DNA from 2 places in the Streptomyces lusitanus genome. Region 1 is predicted to be linked to the other one. Evidence: riboswitches for the same ligand, from Rfam matches in the RefSeq annotation. Region 1 holds a riboswitch; the other holds the start of a gene.

Evidence for each region. A riboswitch is a leader RNA that binds a small molecule or an ion and turns the genes downstream of it on or off. The one in region 1 is predicted to bind glycine.
Region 2: another riboswitch for glycine. It lies ahead of gcvT (glycine cleavage system aminomethyltransferase GcvT); the one in region 1 lies ahead of gcvP (aminomethyl-transferring glycine dehydrogenase).

Annotation. Positions count from the first base shown of each region.
Region 1 is NZ_JBHRWL010000015.1:447,517-456,870, reverse strand. It holds gene ftsR (transcriptional regulator FtsR) at 1-542, shown strand, start outside; gene ACFOSY_RS22970 (bifunctional nuclease family protein) at 634-1,107, shown strand; gene ACFOSY_RS22965 (MerR family transcriptional regulator) at 1,397-1,978, shown strand; gene ACFOSY_RS22960 (DNA polymerase IV) at 2,061-3,407, shown strand; gene ACFOSY_RS22955 (PRC-barrel domain-containing protein) at 3,761-4,135, opposite strand; glycine riboswitch at 4,249-4,344, shown strand; gene gcvP (aminomethyl-transferring glycine dehydrogenase) at 4,519-7,404, shown strand; gene ACFOSY_RS22945 (ABC transporter ATP-binding protein) at 7,480-8,544, opposite strand; gene modB (molybdate ABC transporter permease subunit) at 8,548-9,354, opposite strand, start outside.
Region 2 is NZ_JBHRWL010000031.1:62,912-72,265, reverse strand. It holds gene ACFOSY_RS31570 (L-serine ammonia-lyase) at 1-474, opposite strand, end outside; gene glyA (serine hydroxymethyltransferase) at 631-1,890, opposite strand; gene gcvH (glycine cleavage system protein GcvH) at 1,904-2,281, opposite strand; gene gcvT (glycine cleavage system aminomethyltransferase GcvT) at 2,418-3,536, opposite strand; glycine riboswitch at 3,573-3,695, opposite strand; glycine riboswitch at 3,696-3,796, opposite strand; gene ACFOSY_RS31550 (AAA family ATPase) at 4,021-4,689, shown strand; gene ACFOSY_RS31545 (enhanced serine sensitivity protein SseB) at 4,741-5,517, shown strand; gene ACFOSY_RS31540 (enhanced serine sensitivity protein SseB C-terminal domain-containing protein) at 5,891-6,673, shown strand; gene ACFOSY_RS31535 (ABC transporter substrate-binding protein) at 7,104-8,774, shown strand; gene ACFOSY_RS31530 (ABC transporter permease) at 8,882-9,354, shown strand, end outside.

The DNA of each region.
Region 1 (9,354 bases):
ACGTCGAGCGCCTCGGCCATGTGCTGCGCATGCAGCGCGACCACTACCTGCCGCTCAAGGTGATCCGGGAGCATCTGGCGGCCATGGAGCGCGGCGCGGCCGTGCCCCTGCCGACGCTGAGCCGTCCGGGTGACGGCGAGGACCCCGCCGAGAGCGGCGCGGACACGCCGGCCGCGGCCCGTATCGGACGCAGCCGGCTGCTCGCCGCCGCCGGGGTGGACGAGCAGCGGCTCGCCGAGTGGGAGTCGTACGGACTGCTCGTCCCGGTGGGGGACGGGGTGTACGACGCGGAGGCGGTCACCGTCGCCGGGCTGCTCACGGAGCTCGGCCGGTACGGGATCGAGCCGCGCCATCTGCGGGCCATGAAGGCGGCCGCCGAGCGGGAGGCCGGGCTGGTGGAGCAGGTCGTGGCGCCGCTGCGGCGGCACCGCAACCCGCAGACCAGGGCGCACGCCGAGGACCGCACCAGGGAGCTGGCCGGTCTCACCATGAAGCTGCACGCGGCGCTGGTGCGGTCGGCGCTCGGGGTGCGGCTGCCCTGAGGGCGGCAGAGGGCAGCACGGCGCGGCCGGATCGGCCACCCGATCCCGGCCCGACTACCCAAACGTCCCGGGCACGGCCTAGGGTTGCTGTGTGAACGAGCTCGATGTCGTAGGTGTCCGGGTCGAAATGCCCTCCAACCAACCGATCGTGCTGTTGCGTGAAGTGGGCGGCGACCGCTACCTCCCCATCTGGATCGGCCCCGGGGAGGCCACGGCCATCGCCTTCGCCCAGCAGGGCATGGCGCCCGCACGGCCGCTGACCCACGACCTGTTCAAGGACGTGCTGGAGGCCGTGGGACAGGAGCTCACGGAAGTGCGCATCACCGACCTGAGGGAAGGTGTCTTCTACGCCGAGCTGGTCTTCGCCAGCGGTGTCGAGGTGAGCGCCCGGCCCTCCGACGCCATAGCGCTCGCCCTGCGGACCGGGACCCCGATCTACGGAAGCGACACGGTGCTGGACGACGCCGGTATCGCCATTCCGGACGAGCAGGAGGACGAGGTGGAGAAGTTCCGCGAGTTCCTCGACCAGATCTCGCCGGAGGACTTCGGGACCAGCAACCAGTGAGTGTTTCCCTGGGCCTCGGCGGCGGTCGCGGCCCGCGCCGGGCACATTCGGCTAGCCTTTCCCCGCGACGGGGCACGGGAAACCACTCTTAGGGTGATTATCACTCGGCGTGCCGAGTGTGGCGATCGTTGACGCACCCTTGGTGACTGCCTACCGTCGAGGAGGCAGGTCAAGGACGGAGGTCGGCGTGAGAAGCAGCGGCGACGGTACGGCTGGGGGTGCCCCCGGACGCGTTTTCGGGGCGGGCGGGCCGTATCCTCCCCAGAGCTTTCCGCTCCGCCCGGGCGGGGTGCATCCCGCGCGGGGCGGTGCGATCGATCCCGCTCCGCAGCGACCGACGGCCGTGCCGAGCGGTGGAGGGGCGGTGGCCATGGCGACCGAGGAGATCGGCTACCGGGGGCCCACGGCCTGCGCCGCGGCCGGCATCACCTACCGCCAGCTCGACTACTGGGCGCGCACGGGCCTGGTCGAGCCGAGCGTGCGCCCCGCCCAGGGGTCGGGCACGCAGCGGCTGTACAGCTTCCGCGACGTCGTCGTGCTGAAGATCGTGAAGCGGTTCCTGGACACCGGTGTGTCCCTGCAGAACATCCGCACCGCCGTCCAGCATCTGCGCGAGCGCGGCTTCGACGACCTGGAGCGCATGACGCTGATGAGCGACGGCGCCACGGTCTACGAGTGCACCTCGCCCGACGAGGTCCACGCCCTGCTCCAGGGCGGCCAGGGCGTCTTCGGCATCGCCGTGGGCGTGGTGTGGCGGGACGTCGAGAGCGCCCTGTCGCAGTTGCACGGCGAGCGCGTCGACACCGGCGAGACGTTGATCGGGCACAACCCGATGGACGAGCTGGCCCGCCGCAGGAACCGCGCGGTCTGAGACCGCGGTTCCTGCGCGGCCGTGCCGCCCGGGGCGCGGTCCGACGAGGGCGTTGTCAGTGGCATAGGGCAGCATCGGAGACGTGAGATCCGCTCCCACGATCCTGCATCTCGACATGGATGCCTTCTACGCCTCGGTGGAGCAGGCGTCGAAGCCGAGTCTGCGCGGCAAGGCCGTGATCGTGGGAGGACTCGGGCCCCGTGGTGTGGTCGCCACCGCCTCCTACGAGGCCCGCGTCCTCGGCGTGCACTCGGCGATGCCCATGTCCCAGGCGCGGCGGCTCGCGCCGAACGCCGCGTATCTGGTGCCCCGGTTCGCGCTGTACCGCTCGATCAGCGACCAGGTGATGGCGCTGCTGCGCGCCCTGTCGCCGCTGGTGGAGCCGCTCAGCCTCGACGAGGCGTTCGTCGACCTGGAGGCCGGGGGCACGGCGTGGGACGAGCGGTCGGCGCGGCTCGTCGGCACGAAGCTGCGCGCCGACATCCGGGCGGTCACCGGACTGACCGGCTCCGTGGGGCTGGCCGCCTCCAAGATGCTGGCGAAGATCGCCTCGGAGCAGGCGAAGCCGGACGGGCTCGTCGTGATCGAGCCCGGGACCGAGCGGGCGATGCTCGAGCCGATGCCGGTGCGGACCCTCCCGGGCGTCGGACCCGCCACCGGTGATCATCTGCGGCGGGCCGGCATCCACACGGTCGGTGAGATCGCCGAGGCGGGCGAGGACGAGCTGGTGCGGCTGCTGGGCAAGGCCCACGGGCACGCGCTGTACGCGATGGCGCTGGCCCGCGACGACCGGCCCGTCGTCGCCGAGCGCGAGACGAAGTCGGTGTCCGTCGAGGACACGTACGACGTGGACATCCACGACCGGGTGCGGGTCGGCACGGAGGTGGCGCGGCTCGCGGACCGCTGCGTGCGCCGGCTGCGCGGGGCCGGCCTGTCCGGCCGCACGATCGTGCTGAAGGTCCGGCGGTACGACTTCTCCACGCTGACCCGGTCCGAGACGCTGCGGGGGCCCACCGACGACCCGGCGGTCGTCCGGGAGGCGGCGGCGCGGCTCCTGGACTCGGTGGACACCACGGGCGGCGTACGGCTGCTCGGCGTCGGGGTCAGCGGGCTGGCCGACTACACGCAGGAGGATCTGTTCGCCCAGGCGGCGGGGGGTACGGGGGAGGACGCGGCGCGGGAGGGTGAGGAACCTGAGCCGGCCTCCGAGGCCCGCCCTGAGGAACCCGCCGAACGGCGCTGGCCCGCGGGGTGCGACGTCCGGCACGCCGAGTACGGGCACGGGTGGGTGCAGGGCAGTGGGCTGGGCCGTGTGACGGTTCGCTTCGAGACGCCCGTGTCGGCGCCGGGCCGGGTGAAGACGTTCTGGGTCGACGACCCGGCGCTTGAGGCGGCGGAGCCGTTGCCGTTGGTGGAGGGGGTGGGGTGAGGTGAGCCTGCCGGCTGGGCTGTGGCTGTCACGGGGCGGTTTGCACCCCGTGAGCCCTGGGCCGGGTGGGTTCGGCGTCGTTGTCGGCGGGCCGAGGGCGGGGGCTGAGCGCGCAGTTCCCCGCGCCCCTTTGGGGTGTGGCTGTCACGGGGTGTTCGGTGCCCGTGGTTCCCGGGCCGGGTGGGTTCGGTGTCGTTGTCGGCGGGCCGAGGGCGGGGGCTGAGCGCGCAGTTCCCCGCGCCCCTGAAGGGGCGCCAGCTTCCCCGCGCCCCTGAAGGGGCGCCAGCTTCCCCGCGCCCCTGAAGGGGCGCCAGCCTCCCCGCGCCCCTGAAGGGGCGCGGGGTGGCCGGGTGTCAGGTGTGTTCCTCCTGGCCTGCCAGCTTGCCGAAGTCGTGGTCGGGGAGCGGGGGCGGGGAGCCCACGTCCAGGCCGTAGTGGTGGTACAGCTGGAGCTCCTGCTCCGGCGACAGATGGCGGCCGACGCCGAAGTCGGGGGCGTCCTTGATGAGGGACCGTTCGAACGGCACGTGCAGCGCCCCGTCGACCAGCTCGCTGGGTTCCAGGGGCACGAAGGCGTCCCGGCTGAACAGGCCGGTGCGTATCGCCGCCCACTCCGGCACACCGGTGGCGTCGTCGAGGTAGACCTCGTCGATCGTCCCGATGCGCGTGCCGTTGCGGTCGTACGCCTTGCGGCCGATGAGGTGACGCGGGTCGATGTCGGTCTGCACAGGCCCTCCACTCCTCGCAAACTCATCCGTAAGCACCACAAAAAGGCACAATCGGCGGAACGGCCACTCGAAAGCCGGGGTCCGGACCTCGCTGGTACGCTGACAACGGCTGCTGACCCCGTGCGGGAGAGTCCTCCAGGCACCACCGGAGGCGCCGAAGGAGCAAATCCTCCCCGGAATCTCTCAGGCACACGTACCGCACGGACGAGGTCACTCTGGAAAGCAGGGCGGGTGTCGACGGCTTCCGCTCTCACCGACGGTGAAAACCGGTCCGCCCCAGGCGTGCCGGTGAAACTCTCAGGTTGAGATGACAGAGGGGGAGGCCGTCCGGGCACCCGTGTCGTGGTGCCCCTCGAAGGTCGTCGGACCAGGAGGCCTCCTCAATGACTGCCCCCCGTACCCCGCTCTCCGAGCTCGAACAGGGAATCCCCTTCGAGCAGCGCCACATCGGCCCCGACCACGAAGCCCGGGCGAAGATGCTGGCCCAGGTGGGCTACGGCTCGCTCGACGAGCTGACCGCCGCCGCCGTGCCCGACGTGATCAAGAACGCCGACGCGCTGGACCTGCCCGGCGCCCGCAGCGAGGCCGAGGTGCTCGCCGAGCTGCGCGACCTCGCCGGCCGCAACCAGGTCCTCGGCTCCATGATCGGCCTGGGCTACTACGGCACCTTCACCCCGCCGGTGATCCTGCGCAACGTCATGGAGAACCCCGCCTGGTACACGGCGTACACGCCGTACCAGCCGGAGATCTCGCAGGGCCGGCTCGAGGCGCTGCTGAACTTCCAGACGATGGTCGCCGACCTCACCGGCCTGCCCACGTCCGGCGCCTCCCTGCTCGACGAGGGCACCGCGGCCGCCGAGGCGATGGCGCTGTCCCGGCGCATGGGCAAGAACAAGAAGGGCCTCTTCCTGGTCGACGCGGACGCGCTGCCGCAGACCGTCGCCGTCATCGAGACCCGCGCCGAGCCGACCGGCGTGGAGGTCGTCGTCGCCGACCTGAGCGACGGCATCCCCGCCGAGCTCGACGGCCGGGAGATCAACGGCGTCCTGATCCAGTACCCGGGCGCGTCCGGCGCCGTCCGTGACATCAAGCCGGTCATCGACCAGGCGCACGAGCGCGGTGCTCTCGTCACCGTCGCCGCCGATCTGCTCGCCCTGACCCTGCTGAAGTCCCCCGGCGAGCTGGGCGCGGACATCGCGGTCGGCACCACGCAGCGCTTCGGCGTCCCGATGGGCTTCGGCGGTCCGCACGCCGGCTACATGGCCGTCCAGGACAAGATGGCCCGGAGCCTGCCCGGCCGCCTTGTCGGCGTCTCCGTCGACGCCGACGGCCACAAGGCGTACCGCCTGGCGCTCCAGACCCGTGAGCAGCACATCCGCCGTGAGAAGGCCACCAGCAACATCTGCACCGCGCAGGTGCTGCTCGCCGTCATGGCCGGTATGTACGCCGTGTACCACGGCCCCGAGGGCCTGCGGACCATCGCCCGGCGCACCCACCGCTACGCCGCGATCCTCGCCGAGGGGCTGCGCTCCGGCGGCGCCGAGATCGTCCACGGCTCCTACTTCGACACCCTCACCGTGCGGGTCGCCGGCCGGGCCGCCGAGGTCGTCACTGCCGCCCGCGACCACGGGGTGAACCTGCGCCTCGTCGACGCGGACACCGTCTCCCTCGCCTGCGACGAGACCACCACCCGCGACCAGCTCGCCGCCGTCTGGCGCGCCTTCGGCGTCGAGGCCGACGTCGCAGCCCTGGACGCCGCCGCGGCGGACGCCCTGCCGGACGCGCTGCTGCGCACCGACGACTACCTGACCCACCCGGTGTTCCACCAGCACCGCTCCGAGACGGCCATGCTGCGCTACCTGCGCCGCCTCGCCGACCGCGACTACGCGCTCGACCGCGGCATGATCCCGCTGGGCTCCTGCACCATGAAGCTCAACGCGACCACCGAGATGGAGCCGGTCACCTGGCCCGAGTTCGGCCAGCTGCACCCCTTCGCGCCCGCCGAGCAGGCGCAGGGCTACCTCACGCTCATCCACGAGCTGGAGGAACGTCTCGCCGAGGTCACCGGCTACGACAAGGTGTCCCTCCAGCCCAACGCCGGTTCCCAGGGCGAGCTGGCCGGTCTGCTCGCCGTACGCGGTTACCACCGCGCCAACGGCGACGAACAGCGCATCGTCTGCCTGATCCCGTCCTCCGCGCACGGCACCAACGCCGCGTCCGCCGTGATGGCCGGCATGAAGGTCGTCGTCGTCAGGACGTCCGACGACGGCGAGATCGACGTCGAGGACCTGCGCGCCAAGATCGAGCAGCACCGCGACGAGCTGGCCGTGCTGATGATCACCTACCCGTCGACGCACGGCGTCTTCGAGGAGCACGTCGCCGACATCTGCGCCCAGGTCCACGAGGCCGGCGGCCAGGTGTACGTCGACGGCGCCAACCTCAACGCCCTGGTCGGCCTGGCCAAGCCCGGCCACTTCGGCGGCGACGTCTCCCACCTGAACCTGCACAAGACGTTCTGCATCCCGCACGGCGGCGGCGGTCCCGGCGTCGGCCCGGTCGGCGTGCGCGCCCACCTCGCCCCGTACCTGCCGAACCACCCGCTCCAGCCGGAGGCCGGACCGGAGACGGGCGTCGGGCCCATCTCGGCCGCGCCGTGGGGCTCGGCGGGCATCCTGCCCATCTCCTGGGCGTACGTCCGGCTGATGGGCGGCGAGGGCCTGAAGCGGGCCACCCAGGTGGCCGTGCTCAGCGCCAACTACATCGCCAAGCGCCTGGAGCCGCACTACCCGGTGCTCTACACCGGCCCCGGCGGGCTCGTCGCGCACGAGTGCATCCTCGACCTGCGCCCGCTCACCAAGGCGACCGGCGTCACCGTCGACGACGTGGCCAAGCGGCTCATCGACTACGGCTTCCACGCGCCGACGATGTCCTTCCCGGTGGCCGGCACGCTGATGATCGAGCCCACCGAGTCCGAGGACCTCACCGAGCTCGACCGGTTCTGCGAGGCGATGATCGCCATCCGCGCCGAGATCGAGAAGGTCGGCTCCGGCGCGTGGCCCGCCGACGACAACCCGCTGCGCAACGCCCCGCACACGGCGTCCGCGCTCGGCGGGGAGTGGGAGCACGCCTACAGCCGTGAGGAAGCCGTGTTCCCGGGCGAGGTGAACGCCGCCGACAAGTACTGGCCGCCGGTGCGCCGCATCGACCAGGCCTACGGCGACCGCAACCTGGTCTGCTCCTGCCCGCCGCTGGACGCGTACGAGGACTGACACACGCGCGCGTGAGGGGCCCCGCCCGGTGACCGTGACGGTCCGGGCGGGGCCCCTCCCGCGTGTCCGGGGCCGTCAGGCGGGATAGGCGTGCGTCTGCGTGGCCTTGACCGCCGCCCAGACCGGTGCGCCCGGGTGCAGGCCCAGCTCGGCCACGGCGACGGCGGTGAGGTCGGCGGCCAGCGGCAGTTCGCCGGTCAGCTCCACGCGGATCTGGTCGCCGTGGCTCTCCAGCCCCGCCACCTCGCAGCGCCACAGGTTGCGCGCGCTGGAGCCGGTGGGCCGCTCCCGGTACAGGGTGACGGCGCCGGGCGGGAAGGCGACGAACGCGGGCCCCGACAGGTCCTCGGTGGTGCTCACCTCCGGCCCCGCGTCGAGCCGCACCGTGTGACCGTCCGCCCGGCCGCGGTAGAGGTTCAGCCCGACGAGCTGGGCGATGTACTCGGTGCGCGGGTGGCGGGCGATGTCGGCGGGGGCGCCCTCCTGCACCACCTGGCCGTGCTCCACCACGACGAGCCGGTCGGCCAGGACCATCGCGTCCAGCGGGTCGTGCGTCACCAGGACCGCGACGGCCTCGAAGTCCGCCAGGTGGCGGCGCAACTGCGCCCGGACCTCCAGCCGGGTGCGGGCGTCCAGGGCGGCGAGCGGCTCGTCCAGGAGCAGCAGACGCGGATCGGTGGCCAGGGCGCGGGCGAGCGCCACGCGCTGGGCCTGCCCGCCGGAGAGCCGCCGGGGCTTGGCGCCCGCGTGCCCGGCCAGCCCCATCCGCTCCAGCCACGCGGCGGCCCGCGTACGGGCCTCGCTCTTGCCGACGCCCCGGCAGCGCGGGCCGAACGCCACGTTGTCCAGGGCGGTCAGGTGCGGGAAGAGCAGGTAGTCCTGGAAGACGACGCCCACCGGACGCGCCTCGGGCGGGGTGCGGGCGAGGTCCGTGCCGTCCAGGCGCACGTGGCCGTCGCTGAGGGGCGCGAGGCCGGCGAGGGCCCGCAGGGCGGTGGTCTTGCCCGCCCCGTTCGGGCCGAGCAGCGCGACGACGTCACCGGGGGCGGCCGTCAGCGCGATGTCGAGGCGGAAGGAGCCGCGTTCGACGACGAGGTGCGCCTCCAGGCCCTCGGACGGGGGTGCGGGGTGCTTCGGCATTGGTCAGACCGCCCTCGTCCAGCGGTCCCGCAGTCCCGCCAGCACGGCCACCGACACCGCCAGCAGCACCAGGCTGAGGGCGATCGCGGCGGCCGGGTCGTTCTGGAGGGCGAGGTAGACCGCGAGCGGCATCGTCTGGGTGCGGCCGGGGAAGTTCCCGGCGAAGGTGATCGTCGCGCCGAACTCGCCCAGGGCGCGGGCCCAGGCCAGCACGGCGCCCGCGGCGACGCCCGGGGCGATCAGCGGCAGGGTGACCCGGCGGAACGCGGTGAAGCGGGACGCGCCCAGGGTGGCCGCCGCCTCCTCGAACCGCGGGTCGGCGGCCCGCAGCGTGCCCTCGACGCTGATCACCAGGAACGGCAGCGCGACGAAGGTCTCCGCGAGGACGACACCGGCGGTCGTGAACGGCAGGGTGACGCCGAACCACTCGTCCAGCCACCGCCCCACGACGCCGTTGCGGCCGAGCGCCAGCAGCAGGGCGACACCGCCGACCACCGGCGGCAGCACCAGCGGGAGCGTCACCAGGGCGCGCACCAGGCTCCGCCCGGGGAAGTCGGTGCGGGCCAGCAGCCAGGCCAGCGGCACCCCGACGACCAGGCTCAGCGCGGTCGCGCAGGTCGCGCAGACCAGCGACAGGCGCAGCGCGTCCCACACAGCGGGGCTGGTCAGCTGCTCGGGCAGGTCGCGCCACGGCGCCCGTACGACGAGGGCCAGCAGCGGCACGAGAAGGAACGCCAGGCCGATCAGGGCGGGCGCGAGGAGGGCGAGCGGGACACCGCGGCCGGGGGAGCGGGGGCGGCGGGCCTTGCG
Region 2 (9,354 bases), on a different contig from region 1:
CGCGTCCTCGTCGACGACGAAACCGCCGCCGACCGAGTAGTAGGTCTTGGCCAGCAGCTCGGCGCCGGCGGCGTCGTACGCCCATAGGGTCATGCCGTTGGCGTGGTAGGGGAGCGCCTTGCGGCGGTGCAGCACCAGGTCGTCGTCGAAGGAGAACGCGATCTCGTGCTCGCCGAGCAGCCGGATCCGGCCGCCGTCCTTGATCTTCTCCACCCGCTCGTCGGCCGACTCCACGTCCACCGTGCGCGGCGAGTCGCCCTCCAGGCCGAGCAGCACCGCCTTGGGCGTGCCGTGGCCGTGCCCGGTGGCGCCGAGGGAGCCGTACAGCTCCGCCCGGACCGAGACGACCGAGTCCAGCAGGTCCTCGTTGCGCAGCCGCCGGGCGAACATCCGGGCCGCCCGCATCGGGCCGACCGTGTGCGAGCTGGACGGGCCGATGCCGATCGAGAACAGGTCGAAGACCGAGATGGCCACGGGAGGACTCCTAAGCGTGTGACGGACGGCGCTGTCCGCCGGGGGAGGGTGGTACAGGGAGCGCGCGGGAGGCGCGCGGCACGGAGCGGGGCACCGCGCCCACTGACCCAGTGTGCGCGATGCCCCGGATGTCCGTACGTACGAAAGCGTACGGAACTACTTCAGACCGGGGTACAGCGGGTGCTTCGCGGCCAGCGCCGCGACCCGGCCCCGGAGCGCCTCGGCGTCGTACGACGGCTTCAGCGCCTCGGCGATCACGTCCGCGACCTCGGCGAAGTCCTCGGCCGTGAAGCCGCGGGTGGCGAGGGCGGGCGTGCCGATGCGCAGGCCCGAGGTGACCATCGGCGGGCGCGGGTCGTTCGGGATCGCGTTCCGGTTGACGGTGATCCCGACCTCGTGGAGCCGGTCCTCGGCCTGCTGGCCGTCCAGCTCGGAGTTCCGCAGGTCGACCAGGACGAGGTGCACGTCGGTGCCGCCGGACAGCACGTCCACGCCCACGGCCTTCACGTCGTCCCGCACCAGACGCTCGGCCAGGATGCGGGCGCCCTCCAGGGTGCGGCGCTGGCGCTCCTTGAAGTCCTCGCTCGCGGCGACCTTGAAGGCGACGGCCTTGGCGGCGACGACGTGCTCCAGCGGACCGCCCTGCTGACCGGGGAACACCGCGGAGTTGATCTTCTTGGCCAGCTCGGCCGTGGAGAGGATCACACCGCCGCGCGGACCGCCGAGGGTCTTGTGGGTGGTGGTGGTCACGACGTGGGCGTGCGGCACCGGGTTCGGGTGCAGGCCCGCGGCGACCAGACCGGCGAAGTGCGCCATGTCGACCATGAGGTACGCGCCGACCTCGTCCGCGATCCGGCGGAACGCGGCGAAGTCCAGCTGACGCGGGTACGCCGACCAGCCGGCGACGATCAGCTTCGGCTTGTTCTCCTTGGCGAGGCGCTCGACCTCGGCCATGTCGACCTGGCCGTCGTCGCCCACGTGGTACGCGACCACGTTGTAGAGCTTGCCGGAGAAGTTGATCTTCATGCCGTGGGTCAGGTGCCCGCCGTGCGCGAGGTTCAGACCCATGATCGTGTCGCCGGGCTTGAGCAGCGCGAACATCGCGGCCGCGTTGGCCTGGGCGCCCGAGTGCGGCTGGACGTTGGCGTGCTCGGCGCCGAACAGCTCCTTCACCCGGTCGATGGCGATCTGCTCGATCACGTCGACGTGCTCGCAGCCGCCGTAGTAGCGGCGGCCGGGGTAGCCCTCGGCGTACTTGTTGGTGAGGACCGAGCCCTGGGCCTCCATGACCGCGACCGGGGCGAAGTTCTCCGAGGCGATCATCTCGAGGGTGGACTGCTGCCGGTGCAGCTCTGCGTCGACCGCGGCGGCCACCGCCGGGTCGAGCTCGTGCAGAGGCGTGTTCAGAAGCGACATGCGGTTAGGCTCCTCAGCCCGCGACGAACGCGTCGTACTCGGCGGCGGACAGCAGGTCGGCCGGCTCCTCGGCGACCCGCACCTTGAACAGCCAGCCGCCCTCGAAGGGGGCCGAGTTCACCAGCGCCGGGTCGTTCACGACGTCCTCGTTGACCTCGGTGACCTCGCCGGAGACGGGGGAGTACAGGTCGCTGACGGACTTGGTGGACTCCAGCTCGCCGCAGGTCTCGCCCGCGCTCACGGTGTCACCGACCTCGGGGAGCTGCACGAAGACCACGTCGCCGAGCGCGTTGGCCGCGTGCTCCGTGATGCCGACCGTCGACACGCCGTCCTCGGCGGCCGACAGCCACTCGTGCTCCTTGCTGTAGCGCAGCTGCTGGGGGTTGCTCATGGCCTGAATTCTCCTGTACGCGGGAAACTGCTGGTGAACGGGGACGGCGCGGAACACGGCCGGACGGGTGGAACGCCCGCGCCGCACACACGCGCGAGAACTGCCGAGGACTGCCCGGAGGCTGTCTACGACGGTGTCACTTCTGCCGCTTGTAGAACGGCAGCGCCACGACGTCGTACGGCTCGTGGCTGCCGCGGATGTCCACGCCGACGCCCTCGGTGCCCGGCTCCGCGTGGCGCGCGTCGACGTAGGCCATGGCGATCGGCCTGCCCAGGGTGGGGGAGGGGGCGCCGGAGGTGACCTCGCCGATCTTCTCGCCGCCGGCCACCACCGCGTACCCGGCGCGCGGCACCCGGCGGCCGTGGGCGACCAGGCCGACCAGGACGCGCGGCGGGTTCTGCGCGGCGCGCTCGGCGGCCTCGGCGAGGGCGGCGCGGCCGACGAAGTCGCCCTCCTTCTCGAACTTCACCACCCGGCCCAGACCGGCGTCGAAGGGCGTCAGCGAGGTGCTCAGCTCGTTGCCGTACAGCGGCATGCCCGCCTCCAGGCGGAGCGTGTCCCGGCAGGACAGGCCGCACGGCACCAGACCGTGGCCCTCGCCCGCCTTGGTCAGCGCCTGCCACAGCTCCACGGCGTGCTCCGGCTTCACGAACAGCTCGAAGCCGTCCTCGCCGGTGTAGCCGGTGCGGGCGATGAGCGCGGGGACCCCGGCCACGGTGCCCGGCAGGCCGGCGTAGTACTTCAGGCCGTCCAGGTCGGCGTCGGTGAGGCTCTGGAGGATCGCCGGGGACTCGGGGCCCTGCACGGCCAGCAGCGCGTACGCGTCGCGGTCGTCGCGCACCTCGGCGTCGAAGCCGTCGGCCCGCTCGGTGAGGGCGTCCAGCACGACCTGGGCGTTGGAGGCGTTGGCCACGACCATGTACTCGGTCTCGCCGAGCCGGTAGACGATCAGGTCGTCCAGGATGCCGCCGTCCTCACGGCAGATCATCGTGTAGCGGGCGCGGCCCGGCTTCACGCCGGAGATGTTGCCCACCAGCGCGTGGTCGAGGAGCGCGGCGGCCCCCGGGCCGGTGACGGTGATCTCGCCCATGTGCGAGAGGTCGAAGAGGCCGGCCCTCGTGCGCACGGCGTTGTGCTCGTCGCGCTCGGAGCCGTAGCGCAGGGGCATGTCCCAGCCGGCGAAGTCGGTCATGGTCGCGCCGAGCGACCGGTGCAGGGCATCGAGCGCGGTGCGACGGGGTTCGGTACTGCTCATCGGTCGGTCTCCCAGGGGGCATGACGGCGAGGTCGTTCCTCCCCATCTGTCATCGGAACCTGAGAGGTTCGCCATGACCACCGGCGGACGGGGGCCAGGACTTGCACCTTGGGTGGGGCAGCCGGAGCACTGCGACGGCGGCCCGCTTTTCAGATGTGCCTCGCCCGCGCGGTAACGGTGCCTGAGAGATTCAAGGGAGGGACTTGCTCCTTCGGCGCCCCGGCGGCACACGGTGCCGGGGACTCTCCCGCGCGGATTCAAACGGCCGGTATGCAGTTAGGCGCGCACATCATTGCACGCATCGCGGGACACCGTCAGGGGGACCCTTGCCGGGGGTGCACCGCTCGTGCAGGCTCGGTCACAGGGAGCTGTGACAGGCCTGTAGCGGTATGAGCACGCAACCGAGAGCGACCCGGCATTACCTTCTCTTTACACGCGGCGGGGACGGGACCTTCATATCCGGCCCCAGGGGAGGACGACCACGGTGAACAGGCCCACGGCGTACGCCGGCACCACAGGCGTCGCGCTGCCCCGGCAGCACGCGCTCCGGGCCGGTGGCGCCCGCGACGCGGCGCCCGCCCCCCTCGTCCAGGATCTGCGCGCCCGCTCCGGCCGCAGCCCGCGCGCCCTGCTCTTCGGCCCCCGTGACCTCGTCGTGGTCACCGGGCTGCCCGGCAGCGGCAAGTCCACGCTGATGCGGCGCGCGGTGCACGACGCCCGCGTCGACTCCCAGGACGCCCGCGACCGCTGGGACCGCCGTATGCCCCGCCTGCTGCCCTACGCGGTCTACCGCCCGCTGGTCCGCCTCGCCCACTACGCGGGACTGCGCCGCGTGCTGCGCTCCGGCCGGCCGGTCGTCGTGCACGACTGCGGCACCCAGGCCTGGGTGCGGCGCTGGCTGGCCCGCGAGGCCCGCCGTCGCGGGGCCGCACTGCATCTGCTGGTGCTGGACGTCCCGGCCGAGGAGGCCCTGGCCGGCCAGCTGGAGCGGGGCCGGGGCGTCTCGCGGTACGCCTTCCGGCGGCACCGCACCGCGTGCGGCCGGCTGCTGGAGGCGGTGGAGTCCGGCCGGGTGCCGGCGGGCTGCGCCTCGGCGGTGCTCGTCGACCGGGACGCCGCGGACGCCCTGCGCCGGATCGGCTTCGCCGGCTGACCGGCTAGCCTTTCCGCCAAGCAGTGGTACCAGGCAGACGGTGGGCGACAGATGGACTTCCCGGCGGACATCCCGGACCGGACGCACTTCCACCCGCACGGCGGGTGGCCCGGCAACGAACTGGAGGAGGCGCTCTCCGCCTCCCTCGGCGTCCCCTCGGCGGGGGCACGGATCGTCGAGGTGCTCGGCCGCAGCTTCCTGTGGGTGCCCCTGCCCAACGGCGGCGGCCCGCACAGCGGCCCCCTCGACCTGCCCACCATGGACCTGGACGGCCAGGTGTACGTGCCGGTCTTCAGCTCCGAGGAGCAGTTCCGCCAGGTCGTCGGCTCCCACATGGGCTGCACCATCGCGCCCGCCGTGGAGTTCGCCCGCGGACTGCCCCCGCAGGCCGGCATCGTGGTCAACCCGGGCGGCACGGTCGCCGTCCCGCTGCCGCCGGCCGCGGTGGCCGACCTGTGCCGGGCCGGGCGCTCCCCGCTGGACGGCCCGGCGGGCGGCGGCCGGGTCCGGCTGTTCGAACCGGACTGGCAGGACGACCCGGTGGACTTCCTCGCCGCCGCCTCCCAGGAGTTCGAGGCCCTCGGGGTGGTGGCGACCGCCCGCCGCTGCCTGGCCGCCATCGAGACGGCCGACCCGGTGCTGTTCGTCGGCGTGGAGCTGCTGCACTGGGAGGGCGACCCCCGCGCGCTGCCGCTGGACGCCCTCGGCCGCGCCCTGGGCCGCAGCCCCGCCCGCTGGCCGGTCAACCTCGTCGTCCTCGACGTGGCCCAGGACCCGGTCGCCGACTGGCTGCGCCACAAGGTCCGCCCCTTCTACCAGCGCGCCTGACGCGCCCGCCCGATCCGCCGCCAGGGCCTTTCGTTCGGATCAGGCCGACCGTGAAGCGCGGTGCCCCGTCGACCGGCCCGGACCGGGTCCGGGGCGTGCAGCCGCAAGGCGGAGGAGGGCGTCAACGCGATGGGGGCCCCGCCCGCACGGGCGCAGTCGAGCGTGGGGGAGTTGGCAACCGACGACAACGCCGCTGGGGGTGCTCACGCCCGTTCAGGGCGGTGGGGGAGTGCGTGCCAGGCCACCGACGCCGGGGTGATCCGAACGAGAGGCCTCATCGCCCGCCTTCCGGCACTGACCGCAGACCGGCGGTGGCCGTCGGCTTAAGCTAGGGGCATTGGCCGGCAGGGTGTTGTACGGAGGGGCGATACAAGTGAGCGCTGGCACCGCGGCGGCCGGACAGGTCGAGCACATGCTGCGCCAGGTGACGCCCGGGCGTTACGACGCCTACGAGGCCTTGCTGCGCGCCCTCGCCACCCCCTCGTCCGGCCGGGTCTGGATGCTGCTCTGGCACGGCCAGGCCGGCTCGCCCGACGCCCAGTACGGGACCATGGAGGTCGAAGGGCACGGCTACGCGCCCTGCGTGACCTCCGCCCAGGAGCTGTCCGCCAGCGGCTGGAACCGCTCGTACGAGGTGGTCGACGGCCTGGAGGTGGCCCGCGCGCTCTACCCGGACCGCTACGGCCTCTGGCTCAACCCGCACGCGCCCGGCGGCGGCGTCGGCATCCCCTGGCTGGACCTGCGCCGTATCGCCGGCGGACTCGACCAGCAGCCCGCAGGGCCGCTGCGGCTGTCCGAACCGGCCATCGAGATCCCGCAGTTCTACGCCCTTCTCGCGCAGAACGCCCACCGCACCCCGGCCGTGCGCGCGCTGCGCCGCGCCTGGGTGCAGCCGGCCCTCGGCGCCCCGTACCTCGCCATCGGCCTGGACGTCTACGACACCTCGCCGCCCGCCGTGGAGTCGGTGCGGGCGATGATGCGGCAGTCGCTGTCCGCGGTGCCCGACGGGCTGCCCGTCTCCACCGTCGCCATGGCCGACGCGCACGACCCCGTGGCGATGTGGCTGCGCGTCAACGCGCGCCCCTTCTACGACCGTGAGGCGCACGCCCCGGCCCCCGCCACGGGCTACGGCTATCCGCCCGCGCACCGCCTCTGACCGGTGGGTCTTCCCGATGCCCCCGGCGGCTGACCCGCTGCCGGGGGTTTCCCGTACGGTGACGCAGCGTGACCGTGTCCAGAATATGGACAGGGGTGGCCATCGGGGCTTCCGTTCTGAGTCGTCCACCGCTGATTTTGCGTCAGATTCCGGCGAGTGCGGTCAGCTACCTCTCGTTGACCGCCTGTCACCTGCGCTTTCACCGCGTCTCCACGTCATCCCGGGCCTCATGAGCGGCACTTGTGAGGGCGTCAGATGTGTCCGGAGCGTTAAATCGACGCGCTGGGACGCCGGAACAGTCCCTTATGTCAAGTGTTCAGATCTCAGGTAGGTATCACCGCTATCCGGACTGTTCCTGACTCACTGCGAACGTCTGTAGTGTTCGGCCGGTCAAGATGCATCCACATAGCGGACCCGGAGTGGCCCCAGTATGCGCATATTCAAGACCCGAGCCGCTCGGGCGATCACGGCCGCGGTCGCGGTCGGTCTGATCGCCACGGGCTGCGCCAGCGAGCGGGACAGCGACAACGAGAGCGGCGGCGCGAAGGACACCTTCGTGTTCGCCGGTGCAGGCGACCCGGGCTCCCTGGACCCTGCCCTCGCGAGTGACGGTGAAACCTTCCGTGTGACCCGCCAGGCGTTCGAGGCCCTCCTCGAGCACGAGCCCGGCGGAACCAAGCTGGTCGGCGGCCTCGCCGAGACCTGGTCGAGCAACGACGCGGGTACCGTCTGGACCTTCAACCTCCGCAAGGGCGTGAAGTTCCACGACGGCGAGGCGTTCAACGCCGCCGCGGTCTGCGCCAACTACGACCACTGGTTCAACTGGAAGGGCACCTACCAGTCGAGCGCGGTCTCCTACTACTGGCAGACCGTCATGGGCGGGTTCGCGAAGAACGAGGACCCGGAGACGCCCGAGGCCAACTACAAGAGCTGCACGGCCAAGGACGAGAACACCGCCGTCATCGAGGTCAAGAAGCCCACCGCCAACCTCCCCGGCGGCTTCTCGCTGAACGCCCTCGCCATCCACTCGCCGAAGGCGATCAAGGAGTACGAGAAGCAGGAGGCGACCGCCAAGGGCGACGCCATCACGTACCCCAAGTACAGCCAGGAGGCCGGCACGGTCGCCGGCACCGGCCCGTACAAGATCGTCAAGTGGAACAAGGGCAACAAGGAAGTCACCCTCGAGCGCTTCGACGACTACTGGGGCGAGAAGGCCAAGATCAAGAACCTGGTCTTCCGTACCATCGACACCGAGGAGGGCCGCCGCCAGGCGCTCCAGGCCGGTGACATCGACGGCTACGACCTCGTCGCCCCGGCCGACGTCAAGACCCTGGAGAACGAGGGCTACGTCGTCCCGACCCGTGGTGTCTTCAACCTCTTCTACGTGGGCATGAGCCAGTCGGCGAACCCGGCCCTGAAGAAGAAGGAAGTCCGCCAGGCGATCGCGCAGGCGATCGACAAGGAGAACCTGGTCAAGACCCAGCTGCCCGAGGGCGGCAAGGTGGCCGACCAGTTCATGCCGGACACGATCGCGGGCTACTCCAAGAACGTCACGCAGTACCCGTACGACCCCGCCAAGGCCAAGCAGCTGCTGAAGAAGGCCGGCGCGCAGAACCTGACCATCGAGTTCTGCTACCCGACCGAGGTCACCCGCCCGTACATGCCTGCCCCGCAGGACCTGTTCGAGCTGATGAAGGCCGACCTGGAGAAGGCCGGCATCAAGGTCAAGCCGAAGGCCATGAAGTGGGCCCCGGACTACCTGGACGCCACCGAGGCCGGTTCCTGCGCCCTGCACATGCTCGGCTGGACCGGTGACTTCAACGACGGCTACAACTTCATCGGCACCTGGTTCGCCGAGTACGACAAGCAGTGGGGCTTCCGGGACAAGAAGGTCTTCGACGCCGTGAACGCCGGCTCGAAGCTGGGCAAGGCCGAGGAGCGCACCGCGGCCTACCAGAAGGCCAACGAGGTCATCATGGACTACCTGCCCGGCGTCCCGATCTCGTCGTCCCCGCCGGCCATCGCCTTCGCCAAGAACGTCAACCCGCCGAAGGTGTCGCCGCTGACGCAGGAGATCTTCGCCGAAGCCTCCTTCAAGTAGGCGAACCGGCAGAAAACCGATAACGGGGGGGTCCGCCCGGCCGTCGCAACTCGGCGGCCGGGCGGGTCCGTTCATGTAAGACAACACGCAAGAAAGGGGCAAGCGGGGTGCTGCGTCTCGTCGTACGAAGACTGCTCCAGCTCATACCCACGCTGCTCGGCCTGTCGGTTCTGCTCTTCCTGTGGCTCGACCGGCTGCCCGGTGGACCCGCCTCAGCGATCCTGGGGGAGAGGGCCACCGACGCCGAAGTGGCGCGCATCAACCGTGCGCTCGGACTGGACCAGCCCATTTACGTCCAGTACTGGCGCTTCCTCAAGCGCATCTTCCAGGGCGACCTGGGAACCTCCGTCCAGACCGGACAGCCCGTCACGGACGAGTTCTTCCTCCGGTTCCCGGCCACGGTGGAGCTGTCCCTGCTGGCCATGATCATCGCGGTGGCCGTCGGCATCCCCCTCGGTTACCTCGCCGCCCGCAAGCGCGGCGGCTGGCTCGACGTCGGCGCGGTCTCCGGCTCGCTCGTGGGCATCTGCATCCCCGTCTTCTTCCTGGGCCTGATCCTCAAGGAAGTCCTGGCCGTGAA